DNA from 3 places in the Corynebacterium tuingiense genome. Region 3 is predicted to be linked to each of the others. Evidence: predicted binding sites of a transcription regulator. Region 3 holds the regulator's gene; each other region holds the start of a gene.
What was found. Region 3 encodes LexA, which represses DNA repair genes until DNA is damaged. Its sites were predicted from a motif close to CGAACANNTGTTCG; they were not measured.

Region 1: a site for LexA is predicted at 2,576-2,589, ahead of ACLI1T_RS07915 (SAV_6107 family HEPN domain-containing protein). Genes of this name have one in related genera too.
Region 2: a site for LexA is predicted at 2,229-2,242, ahead of ACLI1T_RS05020 (HNH endonuclease signature motif containing protein). Genes of this name have one in related genera too.

Annotation. Positions count from the first base shown of each region.
Region 1 is NZ_CP177101.1:1,659,108-1,663,986, forward strand. Features, by position in the region: gene rsmH (16S rRNA (cytosine(1402)-N(4))-methyltransferase RsmH) at 1-480, opposite strand, end outside; gene mraZ (division/cell wall cluster transcriptional repressor MraZ) at 649-1,083, opposite strand; gene ACLI1T_RS07910 (DUF3040 domain-containing protein) at 1,524-1,925, opposite strand; gene ACLI1T_RS07915 (SAV_6107 family HEPN domain-containing protein) at 2,045-2,488, opposite strand; gene ACLI1T_RS07920 (GNAT family N-acetyltransferase) at 2,722-3,276, shown strand; gene ACLI1T_RS07925 (polyprenyl synthetase family protein) at 3,328-4,407, shown strand; gene ACLI1T_RS07930 (alpha-(1->6)-mannopyranosyltransferase A) at 4,416-4,879, shown strand, end outside.
Region 2 is NZ_CP177101.1:1,046,577-1,051,455, forward strand. Features, by position in the region: gene ACLI1T_RS05015 (cysteine desulfurase family protein) at 1-966, shown strand, start outside; gene ACLI1T_RS05020 (HNH endonuclease signature motif containing protein) at 1,098-2,141, opposite strand; gene ACLI1T_RS05025 (glycoside hydrolase family 25 protein) at 2,348-3,511, shown strand; gene ACLI1T_RS05030 (spermidine synthase) at 3,492-4,328, opposite strand; gene mnmA (tRNA 2-thiouridine(34) synthase MnmA) at 4,425-4,879, shown strand, end outside.
Region 3 is NZ_CP177101.1:1,450,763-1,455,641, reverse strand. Features, by position in the region: gene ptsP (phosphoenolpyruvate--protein phosphotransferase) at 1-871, shown strand, start outside; gene ACLI1T_RS06925 (DeoR/GlpR family DNA-binding transcription regulator) at 951-1,733, opposite strand; gene lexA (transcriptional repressor LexA) at 2,217-2,927, opposite strand; gene ACLI1T_RS06915 (hypothetical protein) at 3,179-3,583, shown strand; gene nrdR (transcriptional regulator NrdR) at 3,789-4,247, shown strand; gene hrpA (ATP-dependent RNA helicase HrpA) at 4,538-4,879, opposite strand, start outside.

The DNA of each region.
Region 1 (4,879 bases), 210 kb from region 3:
AGCGGCGGTAAGTCCGTGGCTCGGATCCATACGCATATCCAGCGGTGCATCCGTCTTATAGGCAAAGCCGCGCTCTGCCTGATCCAGCTGCATGGAAGAAACGCCCAAATCGAAGAGGGCCCCCGCGATTCCGTGGGCGCGGGCAGCATCAAAGATTTCGCCCTCGCCCTGGGCGATGGCGGTGCCGAGCTCATCGAAGCGAGCATTGACCGCACAAAAACGCGGGCCGTAAGGCTCTAGCCTGGCCGAAGCATTGCGCAACGCCTGCTCATCGCGGTCCACACCGATAACGCGCGCCTGCGGAAAGGTCTGGAGGAAGTACTCGCTGTGGCCGCCGGCACCCAAGGTGGCATCGACAAGCACAGCCTGCGAACCCGCAGCCTCTACCCCGGGGCGCAGGAGCTCTGCCATGCGCTCGCGCATGACCGGCACATGGCCGTGGTTATCCGCCACATCGTAATTAAGGTCAGTTATAGCCATGTCTCCCCGCGTCCCCCTTTCTTATTTCCGCTGTGCAGGACTTCCTATCGTGGAAAGCACGACGAGTGCATATAGGGCCCTGTCCGAGGCAGGTTTCTGATATCGGGGAAGTACACCAGAATCATCCGCCTCGGACAGAGTCCTTACACGCACTCGAGATGCGGGCTTTTACAGCAAGCCCGCAAGTACGTCATCGGCATCTGCTGCCGAATAAGCATCTTCAGTTTGCGATTGATACTCAGCCCACGCGGCTGCATCCCAAATTTCGAGGAAATCTACCGAGCCAACCACCACGCACTCTTTGGACAAACCCGCGTACTCACGGTGGCCTGCGGACAAGGTGATACGACCATGCCCGTCGGGCCGCTGTTCGTCCGCGCTTGCCGCCAAGTTACGAATGAAAGCGCGTGCTTCCGGATTGGTTCGAGAAACCGCCGCAGCCTTCCGTGCGCGTTCGGCGAACTCCTCGCGTGGGTACACGGCCAAAGAATGGTCTTGCCCCTTGGTGACCATCAGGCCACCTGCGAGTTCATCGCGAAATTTTGCAGGAAGCGTTAAGCGCCCTTTGTCATCAAGTTTCGGAGTGTAGGTTCCGAGAAACATCCCGGCGTCCACCTTCCTCACTCGACAACTCCGGATTCCCTCACGGCAGAAGTGAGTTTTTCAACCCCATTCCTCCGCTGCGCCCCACTCTACCCCACTTTCCCCCACATGCCCCACTTAAAACGCCATATTCTTAACAACTCAAAAAGTATATGCAGTTAAAGGGGTGTTTTTACGGTGGGCAGAATTCCCGCGGACCGCCTTGACAGCCCCGGAGATCCACCCCTTTAATCCCACCTACAACATCAAAGTTACTTCACCCCATAGGCCACTTACAGCGCATTACCTGCTTATTGCACAGGTATTCACCCTCCAGTACCCACAATCCCCCACCGCACCGCAGTTTTGGTGAAAAGGTGGGACGAAGTGGGAAATTTTGGTGAGCCATAAAAAATCCCCAGCCACCCTTCCTGGTGACTGGGGAAATGAAGAGTCCGCGGTTAGCTCTCCTCAAAGCGCCGACGGAAGTTTTCTTCCAGCTTGCTGCCTACTCCATTGCTGCGAGACGACGCTGCCTTCTTTGACCGTCCATTGGAAGACTTTTTCTTTCCCGCGCTAGCGGGTTGGTCACCACGAAGCATCCATACGCCAGCGGCGAACATAACAAGGAATCCTGCAATGGACAGCGCAATAAACCACAAACTTTGCTGCGCCAAAGCCACGCCGCCGACGAGCATGCACAGACCAACCACGATGAGCGCAATTCCACGCAGGGTAACTGCGCCGCCGGAACCGCCGATCGAGGTAGATTCAGACACAGAAGCGCCAAATTTAGGATCGTCCGCCAATAACGATTCCTCTATTTCACGGAGCGTGCGTTGCTCCTGTTCAGAAAGAGACACTATTCCTCCAACTAGGGACTGGGCTTCGGCCGATATATCTTCTACCAATACTAACGTCCAGAGTAACCAGTATGTTCCCCAAAAGGTAGTTATTCCCCTCAACAGTGATTATGCCGCAGTTATGCCGCAAAAGAACCCAGGATCGTCTCTGTTTCGCTCTCATCTAAAAATTGCGCTGCCTGCTGCATTAATCCGTAGACATACTCCTCGTCCGGAGTTGCATCCAAGCCAGATGCCACCCGGGCGCGAGTGCGAGAATAGGACTTAAAAGCCTCCGCCCACTGCTTTTCTTCGGCCCCAACTAGAGCCAAACGGTCCCACGCACTCGTTGGCAGGCGCCGGCGGCGAGAGACCACCGATACCGCTACCCGTGCGCCAGCCGTACGCAATGCAGACTGATAGGCCACCTCCAGCGCCTGATCAAAGCGGCCATCCGCCGCGTAGCTTCTCGCCTGATCTAATAGCTCGCGGGCCTGAAAAAGAAAGTGAGCCCGCTTCGCGCCCTGCTTGCCAGCGAAGCGACCGATAGAGCGGGACTGCGTTGCGGAAATAATCTGTGCCATTGTTTTTCTCCTGTACTGCGCAAATAACTAACCGTGTTCGATTGCCGTTTACTTTAAGTAGCCAACCGGACATCTAGCTTCTATTATAGTTCACCTGTTCGAATTAATCAAGAGTTTCACCAGCCATAACCCCCCGTATATCGAACATTGTTCGAACTTTTCCTTGTTCGACTGAATAACCCCACCCCACCCTCGTCCGCCGGTAGCCGCACGTATCTGGTGTGATAGATACTGTGAGTTTCGAAATCCGCCGCTTAACCCCGCAAGAGTTCTCAATGTTGTCTCCTCAGCTCGTGGAGATCTACATCGAGGCAATGGGCTATGACCCGGTCACGTTTTCGCGCAGTGTTGACCATTGGCGGACGGATTCCATGCGCCCAGGGTTTACAGCGCTTATCGCCACGCATGACAACGGCGTCGTGGGTGTGGCATATGGATTTTTGGGGTCCCCGGATAGCTGGTGGGATTCCGAACTGCGCCGCGCCCTGCGCCGCAATGGCGGCCCAACGGAGTCCGAATGGCGCATGCTGCGCAGCTACTTTGAGGTGGCTGAAGTACACGTGTTGCCGTCTTTTCAAGGACACGGTTTAGGTAGGCAGCTACTAAAAGGTTTGCTATGGAATATCCCTGCCCACTACGGCTTATTGTCAACGCCGGAAGCGCCACAGGAAGCCAACGGGGCTTTTCGCCTCTACCGCTCCGTGGGTTTCTTTGATGTCGTGCGCCACCATCGCTACCCCGCAGATCCCCGGCCTTTCGCCATTTTGGGAGTGAGCCTGCCACTATAAACCTGCGTTATTTCTTCTTGGCGCTAGGCGGTATCGTGTGGAGATGTGACTATGACGAATATTCCTGAGCTTGCGGATATCCCCGGCGCGGTGCGCGAAAAATTAGCCATCTTCTTGGACCAGCGCCGGGATCACGTGGCAGAGATTGGCGCCCCGGTCAGTTCCGCCATGAGCTTCTTGGAATCGTTCGTCCTCGACGGCGGAAAAAGGGTGCGCCCCATGTATGCGTGGGCGGGTTACCTCGCCGCAGGCCGCGGTTCGGAATCCCCTGAGGCCATGCTGCGCGCGGCGTCCTCGCTGGAGTTCATCCAAGCTTGCGCACTTATTCACGATGACATCATTGACGCGTCGAATACCCGGCGCGGGAAACCGACGGTGCATCGGGAAGCAGAGCGCCTCCACCGTGAATCCGATTTCTTAGGGGATCCGGAGTTCTTTGGCACGTCCGTCGCCATCTTGGTGGGTGATTTTGCGCTGGTCTATGCCGAGGATATGTTTCAGGATTCTGGGCTTAGCTCGGAGGCTTTGCAGCGTGCGCGCAAGCCCTGGCGGGGAATGCGCACCGAGGTTTTGGGTGGCCAATTGCTCGATATTTCCCTCGAGGCAGCCGGTTCCGAATCGGTAACGCTGAGCAATTCCGTCAATCGCTATAAAACCGCAGCTTATACCATCGAGCGGCCCCTGCATTTGGGCGCTGCCATCGCGGGTGCGAGCGAAGAGTTAATCTCGGCTTTCCGCGGTTATGGGCACGATATCGGCATTGCCTATCAGCTGCGCGATGACCAACTTGGGGTCTTTGGGGATCCTGCGATCACTGGCAAGCCCGCCGGCGACGATCTGCGGGAAGGCAAGCGCACGGAGCTTCTCGCCCTAGCGCTCCAGCGCGCCGATGAACGCGATCCCAGCGCCGCCGCTACCCTGCGGAAATTCATTGGCCGCACTTCGGATCCGCAGGACTTGCTGCGCCTATCCCAAATCATTGCGGATTCCGGCGCCCCCGATGAGATTGAGCGCCGCATTACCGCATTGACGGAATCCGGGTTGGCTCATTTGCGTGCGGCGAACGTGGACCCGCAGATCACGGAAACGCTAGAGCACCTAGCAATTCAGGCAACGACGCGCCAAAAGTAGGGATTATTGTGGCCAAAACCTATTCCCTGCCAGTCCCCCGCGCGCTCCCGCTGGGCCTCGTGGCCTCGTGCGTGCTCCTTTTCTCGTCCTTTTCCAGCGGCTCGACTCGCAATCGCGGCGGCGTGCTCGAAGCGCTCAATATCGGCTTTTTGTCGTATGGTCACGGGCGCAACCTCGGGTTGGTGCTGTATTGGGTAGGCATTTTCCTCCTCGCCGCCGCCTGGGTGCTTGCCAGGCGCATGATTATTCGCCGGCAGCTTAAGAACCCGAGCCCGGAGGGAGGAGTGCGCGAGTTACAACGCATCCTTATCGCATGGGTGACCCCGCTGCTTTTCGCAGGCCCCGTGGCTTCGCGGGACGTGTATTCCTACCTCATGCAGGGCGCCATGGTCCGCGATGGGTTCGACCCGTATACCGAGGGCGCCGCCGTCAACCCGGGGCCTTTCCTGCTAGAAGTCTCACAAGATTGGCG
Region 2 (4,879 bases), 400 kb from region 3:
GTCGCCTCCCTCCTTGGCTGCGAACCTATCGAGGTCATCTTTACTTCCTCCGGCACCGAGGCAGACAATATCGCTATCCAGGGCCTTTATGCGGCGGGAAACACCAACCGCATCATCTCGACGGATATTGAGCACCCAGCCGTGCGCGATACCGTTGGCAAGCTTGCCCAAGCCGGCGCCACCGTGGACCTGCTCCCCGTAGACCGCACCGGGCACATCAGCGACGGGGGCGCCTTCGCGGAGCCTGCCGATCTTGCTACTTGCATGTGGGCCAATAACGAAACCGGTGCGATTCAGCCCATCGAGGAGCTGGCCTCCCTCGCGCAACAATCCGGTATTCCCATGCATGTGGATGCGGTGCAGGTAGCGGGCAAGCTGCCCATCAATTTTGCGGAATTGGGCATCACAACGCTCGCCGCCAGCGCCCACAAGTTTGGCGGCCCGCGCGGTATCGGCGTGCTATTGGCCAAGCGCACCCCAGCGCCGCACCCGATATCCTATGGCGGCGGCCAAGAGCGCGGACTTCGCCCAGGCACGGTGGACGTCGCCAGCGCCTCCGCGCTTGCCGCTGCGTTGGAGGAGTCCATCGCCGAAAGCGCTGCCGAGGGCAAGCGCATCACTGGACTCCGGAACAAGCTGCGGGATGGGATCCTTTCTTCCGTTGACAACGTCGTGGTGAATTCCACCGAACCATGCTTGCCGTCGCACCTACACGTTTCTTTCCCTGGCACTGATGGCGACAGCCTCATCATGCTGCTGGACTCGTTGCAGATTGAGGCATCGACAGGCAGTGCCTGCAGCGCAGGCGTCAACCGCATGTCCCATGTGCTTTCTGCAATGGGCGTCAGCGAGGAAGAAGGAATCGGATCCCTCCGGTTTACCTTGGGGCGCCTTACCTCCGAAGACGATGTGGATTACGTGCTCGCGCACTTGCCGGACGTCGTTGCTCGGGCCCGCACGGTTTAGGTATCAGCCCTTTCTTTGGCAGCATTGCGCCGCGCGGCGATTGCCTGGGCAACGGTGAGCGCCCAGTTCTTATTCTTCGCCGCTAGCGGCCCTTGCGGTTCGTCGTATTCCCACCGCCCGTCTTGGAAGAGTCAGATAATGTCTCCGCTGTGCGGATCCATGATGTAAAAGGCGCTTTTATCCGTTTTTACATTGTGATGGTGCTGGCACAACGAGGCCAAATTTCCCGCCGTTGTTTTTCCTCCCTCTGAGAAATCAATCCTGTGGTCCTTCTGGCACTGGTATGCTGGGCGGTTGCACCCTGGCCAACGACACACACCATCGCGACCTTCCACATAGGCACCGATGAGCGGCGGCGTGGAGTAGGCCGGGCTTACCCTTGTTGCCGCCTGGTCCATATCCCTTGTCGTAGTCGGGGTTAGCCGGTCTGCGGTATCAGGGTGTACCCATCCATAGCCCTGGATAAAACCGGGAGCCGCTTTTATATCGCTGGCGCGGTACATATATAGATGCACCTGAGATTTATCTTCGACGGTTCCGAGGATCAGCTGGGCTAGGGCATCGGCCTTGCTGATTCCGTGTTCTTCCGCCGTGCGCTGAACAACCTCGTCAATGAGGATGAGCGCGTCTTCGTCGAACTCTACGTTTAACCCTGCTCGTCCGCCCGCGGTGGGGTAGATGAAATAGGATTCATTTCGCGCGTCCTCTTCCTCGGGCTCCTTGTCTCCCGTAGAGTCCGGGGATTCCATTGTGATGAGCCCGTTGAGCTTGCGGCGCAAGGCAGCATTTGATGGAAAACTTTGGCCCGGTTTTGTAGGGGTGAGATACTCTTCTAATTCGGCGTCTATGCGTTGAAGGGTGCCGCTGTCTACTTCGCCGAGCTTACTTAAGACGGCGTCGATGGTGATAAGCCGAGAGAAGTCGAGGAAGTAGTAGGTTTCCTGCAGTAGTTGGGTGCGCGGCAACTCTTCTAAGCGGTACAGGGCCATGGTGATATCCCTCGTGCGCCGTTCGCTCAAGCCGGTGCGCCCGGCCAAGGTATGGCACGAAATATCGAAATCGTCTTCTAGGTTGGGTCGAATTTCCTTCCAGAGTAGGTAGTCGGACTTTCTATTGCAGGTGGCACTAACCGCGATGTCATCGTGTGGGTCAGTGATGAGGTAGTAGGGTTCCACGGCGATTATCCCCCGAATTTCGCACTAAGTTTCTAATTTCCATAGATTTACCATAAGGCAACCACTAGACCCGCGCAAGCTGAAAAGCGAATATATGTTCTAGATGGTACATTTCCAGCGATACTGTCTACGCGAGTGAAAAATTTGTCTCCATGATGCGTGTGTTGCACATGTGGTTAGTGTGAATGGTTGTTAGACTCTCGCGCATGACAACTATGAGGGCATTCCGCAAGAGCATCATCGCGATTATCGCTGCAGTTGCAGTCACGGTGAGCGGGACCGCTGCCGCGCAGGCAGCACTGGGAACCAACGCACCGAAAGGCATTGATATTGCTGCCCACCAGCACCCCGGTGGCATGCCTATTGACTGGAATAAGGTGAAATCTGACGGCCAGTCCTTCGCCTTTGTTAAGGCAACCGAGGGTGGAGACTGGATTAACCCGCACTACGTTAAGGATATTCAGGCGGCCAATGTGCACGGCCTGAAGACTGGCGCATACCATTATGCGCGCCCGGCTGGCGATGCGAAGACGCAGGCTGCTAACTTTGCGGCGCAGATTGCGTTGGCGCCGAACCAGACGTTGCCGCCGGTGCTTGATATCGAGGTCTCCGAAGGCAAGTCGGCCTCCCAGCTGGAGAGCTGGATCGAGGAATTTACCTCCGAGCTCAAACATCTGACCAACCGCACCCCAATGATTTATACCTACAAGTACTTCTGGATGGGCGAGATGAATAACTCCCAGAAGTTCTCCAATATGCCACTGTGGTTGGCGGCATACCAGGATGAAGCCCCGGATCCAGTGGGTGGGTGGCAGAACCTGTCCTTCTGGCAGCGATCCGGATCAGGCAAGGTCGCTGGTATTCCCACCGACGTGGACATGAACCTCTTTAATGGCTCGAAGCAGCAGCTAGAGTCTTTTAGCGGCGGCAATTACGTTGATATTGGCGGCGCGCTCGATAGCCTCGTCCTCGACGATGGTGTGGACCTGAGCTCCGATAGCACGCCGCTGATTGGTGCAATCTTCGCCCTTGCGGCTGGTCTCATCGCAATGCCCCAGTTTGCCGATGCCGCCAAAGACGCCGGGCTCGATGCCCAGGCTGCTGAGGGCCTGGCAGATTTTGTGAAGGCTTTGGAAGACGAGGACGCTCTACCTCTCAAGCAACTTGGCAAGATGGCGGTTGGTGACTTCACCGTGGGCGACTTGGCGATGCTGCTAGAAAACGCTGGCCATGTCAATGGCGTCGACAAGGGCGAGGTCTCCGGCGCCCAAGTCGAAGAAGCCAAGGATGCCGCGAAGAAGGCCGGTGCCGATGTCCCCGACTTCGACGCTAATCAGGTGGCCGAGCTGCTCAATCGTGTGCTGAAGTAGCTCCCGCAAAGAATTTTCGGGTCCAGCTTTCATCCTTAAAGTGAGCTGGGACGGCCCCACCTAAGAGTGCCTTTGCCAGCTGAGCGGCTTGTATCGAGCCCTCAGCTGGCAGTTCTGTATCTGAGGCCAGCAAGATGATGTTTCCATACCGGCGTCCCTTGAGCATGGGCGGGTCAGCGATGACGGCGAGGTGGTCGAAGACCTCAGAGAGCCCGGCTAATTCTTGCTTCGCCAGCTGGAGATCCGAGTAGTCGCCGCAGTTGGCCACGTAGAGGCCGCCGGCTGAAAGAGATGACTTCACCGCGCGGAAAAACTCCACCGTAGTCAGGCTTTTCGGGGTTTTATCCCCAGCGAATACATCGCGGATAATGATATCGCGGCTAGCGGGCAGAAAACCTTCGGTCTCTTTTCGGGCATCGCCGGGGCGGATCTTGACGGTGGGGGAACGGGGGACATCGAAAAGCTCGCGGACTAATTCGCCCAGCTTGGCATCGAGCTCGACCACCGTATGGCGGCTGTCCGGCCACAGGTCGGCGAAGTAGCGTGGAAGTGAGCAGCCGGCCCCGCCGAGGTGGGTAACGCGGAGTTTATTGGGCGAGACCGTATTAAGCTGCTCTACCGCAGCTGCGATCCAGCGCATGTATTCAAAGTCGAGTTCCTGCGGCTCGCCCAAGACGATATGGCTGCTAGGAACGCCATTGACGTTAAGGATATAGGCCCCGTCGCGGAATTCATCCGGTATGACCTCGGCGGTGCCGGTGGAGATCTCGTAGGTGCCGGTAATGCTTGACCTGTTCGCGGCTCGCTTTCTACCCATGGGATTCAAGCTTAGGGAATGGAATCGATTTAAGCTGCGTTGGGGCAAGGGAGTACACTTTCGGGCCTGTAGTCGAGGTATTTAAAGGGGAATGCAATGCGAGTATTGGTAGCAATGTCTGGCGGCGTGGACTCATCTGTCGCCGCCGCCCGCGCGGTGGAGGCTGGTCACGATGTCGTCGGCGTGCACCTGGCGCTGCATAAGGACGCGCAGCAAACGCGCGAAAAAGCCCGCGGCTGCTGTTCGCTGGAGGATTCCGCCGATGCCCGCCGCATCTGCGATAAGCTGGGCATTCCGTTTTATGTCTGGGACTTTTCGGAGGAATTCAAGGAAGAGGTCATCACGGACTTCGTGGATTCTTATGCCCGCGGTGAAACCCCGAATCCTTGCCTGCGCTGCAATGAGAAGATTAAATTCCGCGCGCTGCTGCAAAAGGGCATGGCCCTAGGCTTTGATGCCGTTGCGACCGGCCACTACGCCACGCTTGATGATGATGGTTATATGCGCCGCTCAAAGGATGAGAACAAGGACCAGTCTTATGTGCTCGGCGT
Region 3 (4,879 bases):
GGCCGACGGCAACGCCGCCCGCATTGCCTCCGACTCGCAGGCAGAGGGGATTGGCCTCTACCGCACGGAGCTGTCGTTTCTGTCCGCGAGCGAGGAGCCTTCCGTTGACGAGCAGGCAAAGATCTACAGCAAGGTCTTTAACGCCTACCCCGATTCCAAGGTCGTGGTGCGCACCTTGGACGCTGGCTCCGATAAGCCGATTTCTTATGCCACGTTGTCCTCGGAAGAGAACCCGGCGTTGGGTGTACGCGGTCTGCGCATTGCCCGCGATAACGAGTCCCTGTTAACCCGCCAGCTGGACGCCATCGCCCAGGCCGCGGAGTCCCGCGGCGGCGATGCCGAGACTTGGGTCATGGCACCGATGGTGGCGACGTCGAAGGAAGCCCAGTGGTTTGCGGAGCTGTGCCGGGAGCGCGGCCTGACCGCGGGCGCGATGATTGAGGTGCCCGCAGCAGCGCTGATGGCAGATAAGATCATGCCGCATCTGGACTTCGTTTCCATCGGCACCAATGACCTCACCCAGTACACGATGGCCGCTGACCGCCTGTCGCCGCAGCTGGCGTACCTCACCGACCCGTGGCAGCCGGCCGTGCTGCGGCTTATCCAGCACACCTGCATCGCCGGACACGAATACAACGTACCGGTTGGCGTGTGTGGTGAGGCCGCGGCCGATCCGCTATTGGCCTGCGTATTGACCGGCCTTGGCGTCAACTCCTTGTCGGCGGCGTCGACCGCAGTCGCCGGCGTTGGTGCCCAATTGGCCGAGCTGACCTTCGATCAGTGCCAGCAGCTTGCCGATGCCGCCCTCAACTCCGAAGGCCCCTCCGCCGCCCGTGCCGCAGCGATGGAGCAGATAGAAAAGTTCAACTAGCGGCATAAGGTTTCGCCCTCCCTACCTCGGTTGGAAATGGCACCGGGGTAGGGAGGGCGAAGTCGTGCGCGTAATGGAGCTATTCGCTGGCGAGCACGACATCGATTTCTCGCTCGCGCAGGGCATCGACGAAGGATTCCGGTGCGCCGGAATCGGTGATGACGACATCGATATCGGCAATGGAGGCGAAGCTCACCAAGTAGTCGTTTCCCAATTTGCTGGAATCACACATGACCACGACCTTGTGGGCATTTGTGACGAAGGCGGATTTGATGGCTGCTTCTTGGGAATCGGCCGTCGACAAGCCGTGATCGAGGGTCAGGGCATTGGTGCCGATGAAGGCGACATCGGCACGCATGAGCGCCATGGTGCGCAGGGCGGTATCGCCGACGACGGCCTGGGTGATAGCGCGTACGGTGCCGCCGAGGAGCTGGACATCGGGGACGCCGCTATTGGCTAGCGACAGTGCGATGGGCAGGCTATTGGAGACGATATTGAACTGCGCTTGCGGGTATTGCTGGCTAATGAGCTCGGCAAAGGTATTAATCGTGGTGCCGGCGTCCAGGAATATGCTGCCGCCGCCAGGGGGAAGGAAGTCGAGCGCGGCGTGCGCGATGGCGGCCTTGGCCCCAGATGCGGAACGCTGGCGGGTATCAAGCGTGAGCTCCGCGGTCTGGAACGCTTGCGAAGCAACGGCGCCACCGTGAACGCGGTGGACAACGCCCTCTCGATCCAGTACGGCCAAGTCGCGGCGGATGGTTTCGGCAGTCACGTCGAAACGCTCTGATAAATCGGTGACGTTGACGCGACCCTCGACAGCAGTTTGGGACGCGATTTGGCGGCGTCGCTCCTCTGCGTACACGGATCCTCCTTGCTCCTCGCCTTCGGCCGAGCGTGAACTCTATTTGCGAATGCACGCGCGCGGTGAAAGCTAAATCATGTGGGGTTTCTCCCTCCATTGTGTCAAAATTCGGCGGTAATCGGACGAAAACAAAAATCCAGATTTGTTCCGTTGTCTGGTTTGAACAAAAATTGCTGGTCAGTAAGTTCTAATTCCCCTAGATGAAAGTCGGCCCTGTTAGCGCTTTACTTACGGATCCGTTATTTTGGGGGTGCTTTATCAATAGGCCCCGCGCGCTTAAGTTGGCTTTTTGGGGCGCGCTTGCGAGGCAGAAAGGCGTGGAATGCGTTAAAACTCGAACGGCCCTGCTCCCCAAGCAAGGGAACAGGGCAGCGTACGACGTGCAAAGAGCGGGTTTCAAGAAAGCGGGCGCAGAGTGCAGGCGGCGACAAGAACTGCAGGCGAAAACTCGCGTGCGGCTTGGTTAAAGTAGCTTGCCGAGGCCTAGAGCTTGCGGAACACGGATACCACCTTTCCCATAATCTCTGCATCATCGCCGTTGATGGGCGGATAGGCATCGTTGTGCGGAAGGAGCCAAACGCCAGAGGAGTCGCGGTGGAATTCCTTGACGGTGGCCTCGGAGCCATCGAGAAGCGCGGCGACAAACTCGCCTTCCTCAGCCACTGACTGTGACCGGATGATGACCCAGTCGCCGTTGAGGATGCCGGCATCCTGCATGGAATCGCCCACAACCTGCAACATATAAAGCTCGCCTCCGCCGACGACCTCGTCTGGCATGGGGAAATACGTGTCGATATTTTCCTCTGCGGTGATCGGTGCACCGGCAGCAATGCGTCCCACGACGGGAATATAAGCTACGGCAGCGGACTCTTCAGCGCTGCGGGCAGAGGTATCGGTGGCCTCTTTAGATTTACGCCCCGGTTTCTTTTCGCCGTCGTCAGTATTGAGGTGACGCACATCGACCGCGCGTGGCTTATTAGGATCGCGGCGCAAGAAACCCTTTTCTTCAAGCTGCTTGAGCTGATAGGCCACGGACGAAGTGGATTGCAGGCCTGCGGCATCGCCGATTTCGCGGATGCTGGGTGGGTATCCGCGTAGCATCACCGCATCGCTGATGACGTTAAGGATGCGGCGTTGCCTTTCGGAAAGGGAAGCGTAATCGTTCTTTGCATTGCTTGCTTTTTTGCGGCCCATGTGCGGCTCCTAGCTAGGGGTCTGAGATTCTGCGGTCGTAGCTTGAAAAGGGACTGGGTGGCAGCTGCGTGCCATAACCCATTTGTAGCACGAAAAGTACAGGCGTTCGAGATTTGCGCCGAAAACTGGACAGGTTTTCGAAAGGGTGCTATAAATCGAACATAGAATCAATCTCGAACACAGGAGCGACATTGTGCTCCTGTCGTGTCAAGGGGCCGCTTTAGACTTATTGCGGTCGTCGAAAGGAAAAAATGTCTCAACTACTTAACTCTCGCAATAACATGGTTAAACAGCACTCGGCACGTCCACAGATCGTACCTTCAGCCGCCATCTGGGATATCGATGATCGTAGGTGGGGTGCGCAGCATCCCCGCTCTGGAATAGAAAAAATTAGGACGCTAGATTCTGAATATCGAACGAATCCTAAAGAGGATTCGAATATGTGGACTGACGAATATTCGCTGCTTAATGTGGCAAACAACGCGATTGAAAAAGACGATACACAGAGTTCACGCAAAAACTACCTGCTTGGTGCTGTGTTCGGCGCTGCGGTATTTTTTGGCACGGTCGTCGGTGGATTGATGGGCACGAGCGCTGAGGCACCGACTGAACCTGGTACTTCGGTACAGCAAGTAGAAGCAGCGATCGTTAAGTAATGCATCTAGTACTTAAGCGGGCGCTGGGAAGGCTCTAGGTTGGGCGTCTTATCTGCCATCAGCTTGCCTCCTAGGGCAGGGGTGACCTTGCTCGCTTAAGGAGGCAGGCATGCGGGCAGCACGAGTCTGGAGTAGCGGCGTCCGATTCTTGGCTTGGCCTCGGGAGTAAACTAAGCCGAGAAGCTAAATTAGCGAAAGGACTAGTGTGTACTGCCCGTTTTGCCATAACGAACAATCCCGCGTTATCGACTCTCGCGTGGTAGATGCAGGCGCATCGATACGGCGGCGTCGCGAGTGTGCTTCGTGTAAAGGGCGTTTTACCACTGTGGAAAAAGCTGTACTGCTGGTCGTTAAGAGAAATGGCCTTGCAGAACCATTTAGCCGGGATAAACTCATTCGGGGTGTCAGGCGCGCTTGCCAAGGCCGAGATGTTAGCGATGACGCCCTTAAAAAGTTGGCGCAAGAAGTTGAGGAAACCGTGCGGGGGCATGGGTCTTCACAGGTTAATGCCAACGAAATCGGGTTAGCGATCCTTGAGCCATTGCGTGACCTAGACGAGGTCGCATATCTGCGCTTCGCCTCGGTATATAAATCTTTCGAGAGCGCGGATGACTTTGAATCGGAGATTCGACTGATGCGGCGACGCGATCGCGGGGACCTTTAAACTGCGGGGGTTTAGGGCAGGCTCGAAGCAGCTTTAACTGGGGTTTTGGGCCCATGATTTTGGTGAGGCCGCCTAATTCTGACGTCACTGGCGGCCGAGAGAACAGATTTCCTTGTTGGTGACTGGCAGCGGTTTCTTGCCGACAGTGGTGCTTGGGCGCTAGCAGTGCTTGGGCAGCAGATGTGGCTGGGCAGCAGCTTTGGCTAGCTGGTGGGGTTTGGCCGGCCAACCAGCCAGCGATGGTGGGAGCGGAGCTCCCGGCGAGTGCCGGGAATGCGGTGATAGGAACGTCAGCGCAGCTTATCCACTGCCTTTTGGATTCTCCGCAGGGACACTGCGTGCGCCGTGCCGAGGCGCTGGGCAAATAGGGAGACCCGCAGTTCCTCGATCATCCAATGAATGTCCTTGACTTCGCGGGTCTTTTCGCGGCCCGCGGGGAGGTTTCGTAGGCGATTGGCCAGGTAGGCCTTGGCATTATCGACTTCCGCTTGGCGGTCCGCATCGCGATCCGGATCGAGCGACATGTCCTCTAGACGGATGCGCATTGCCTGGATGTAGCGGGGGAGATGTCGCAGGTGCGCGGCTCCGTGCACGGTGATGGCATTCGGCGGAAGAAGGAAATTAAGTTGCTT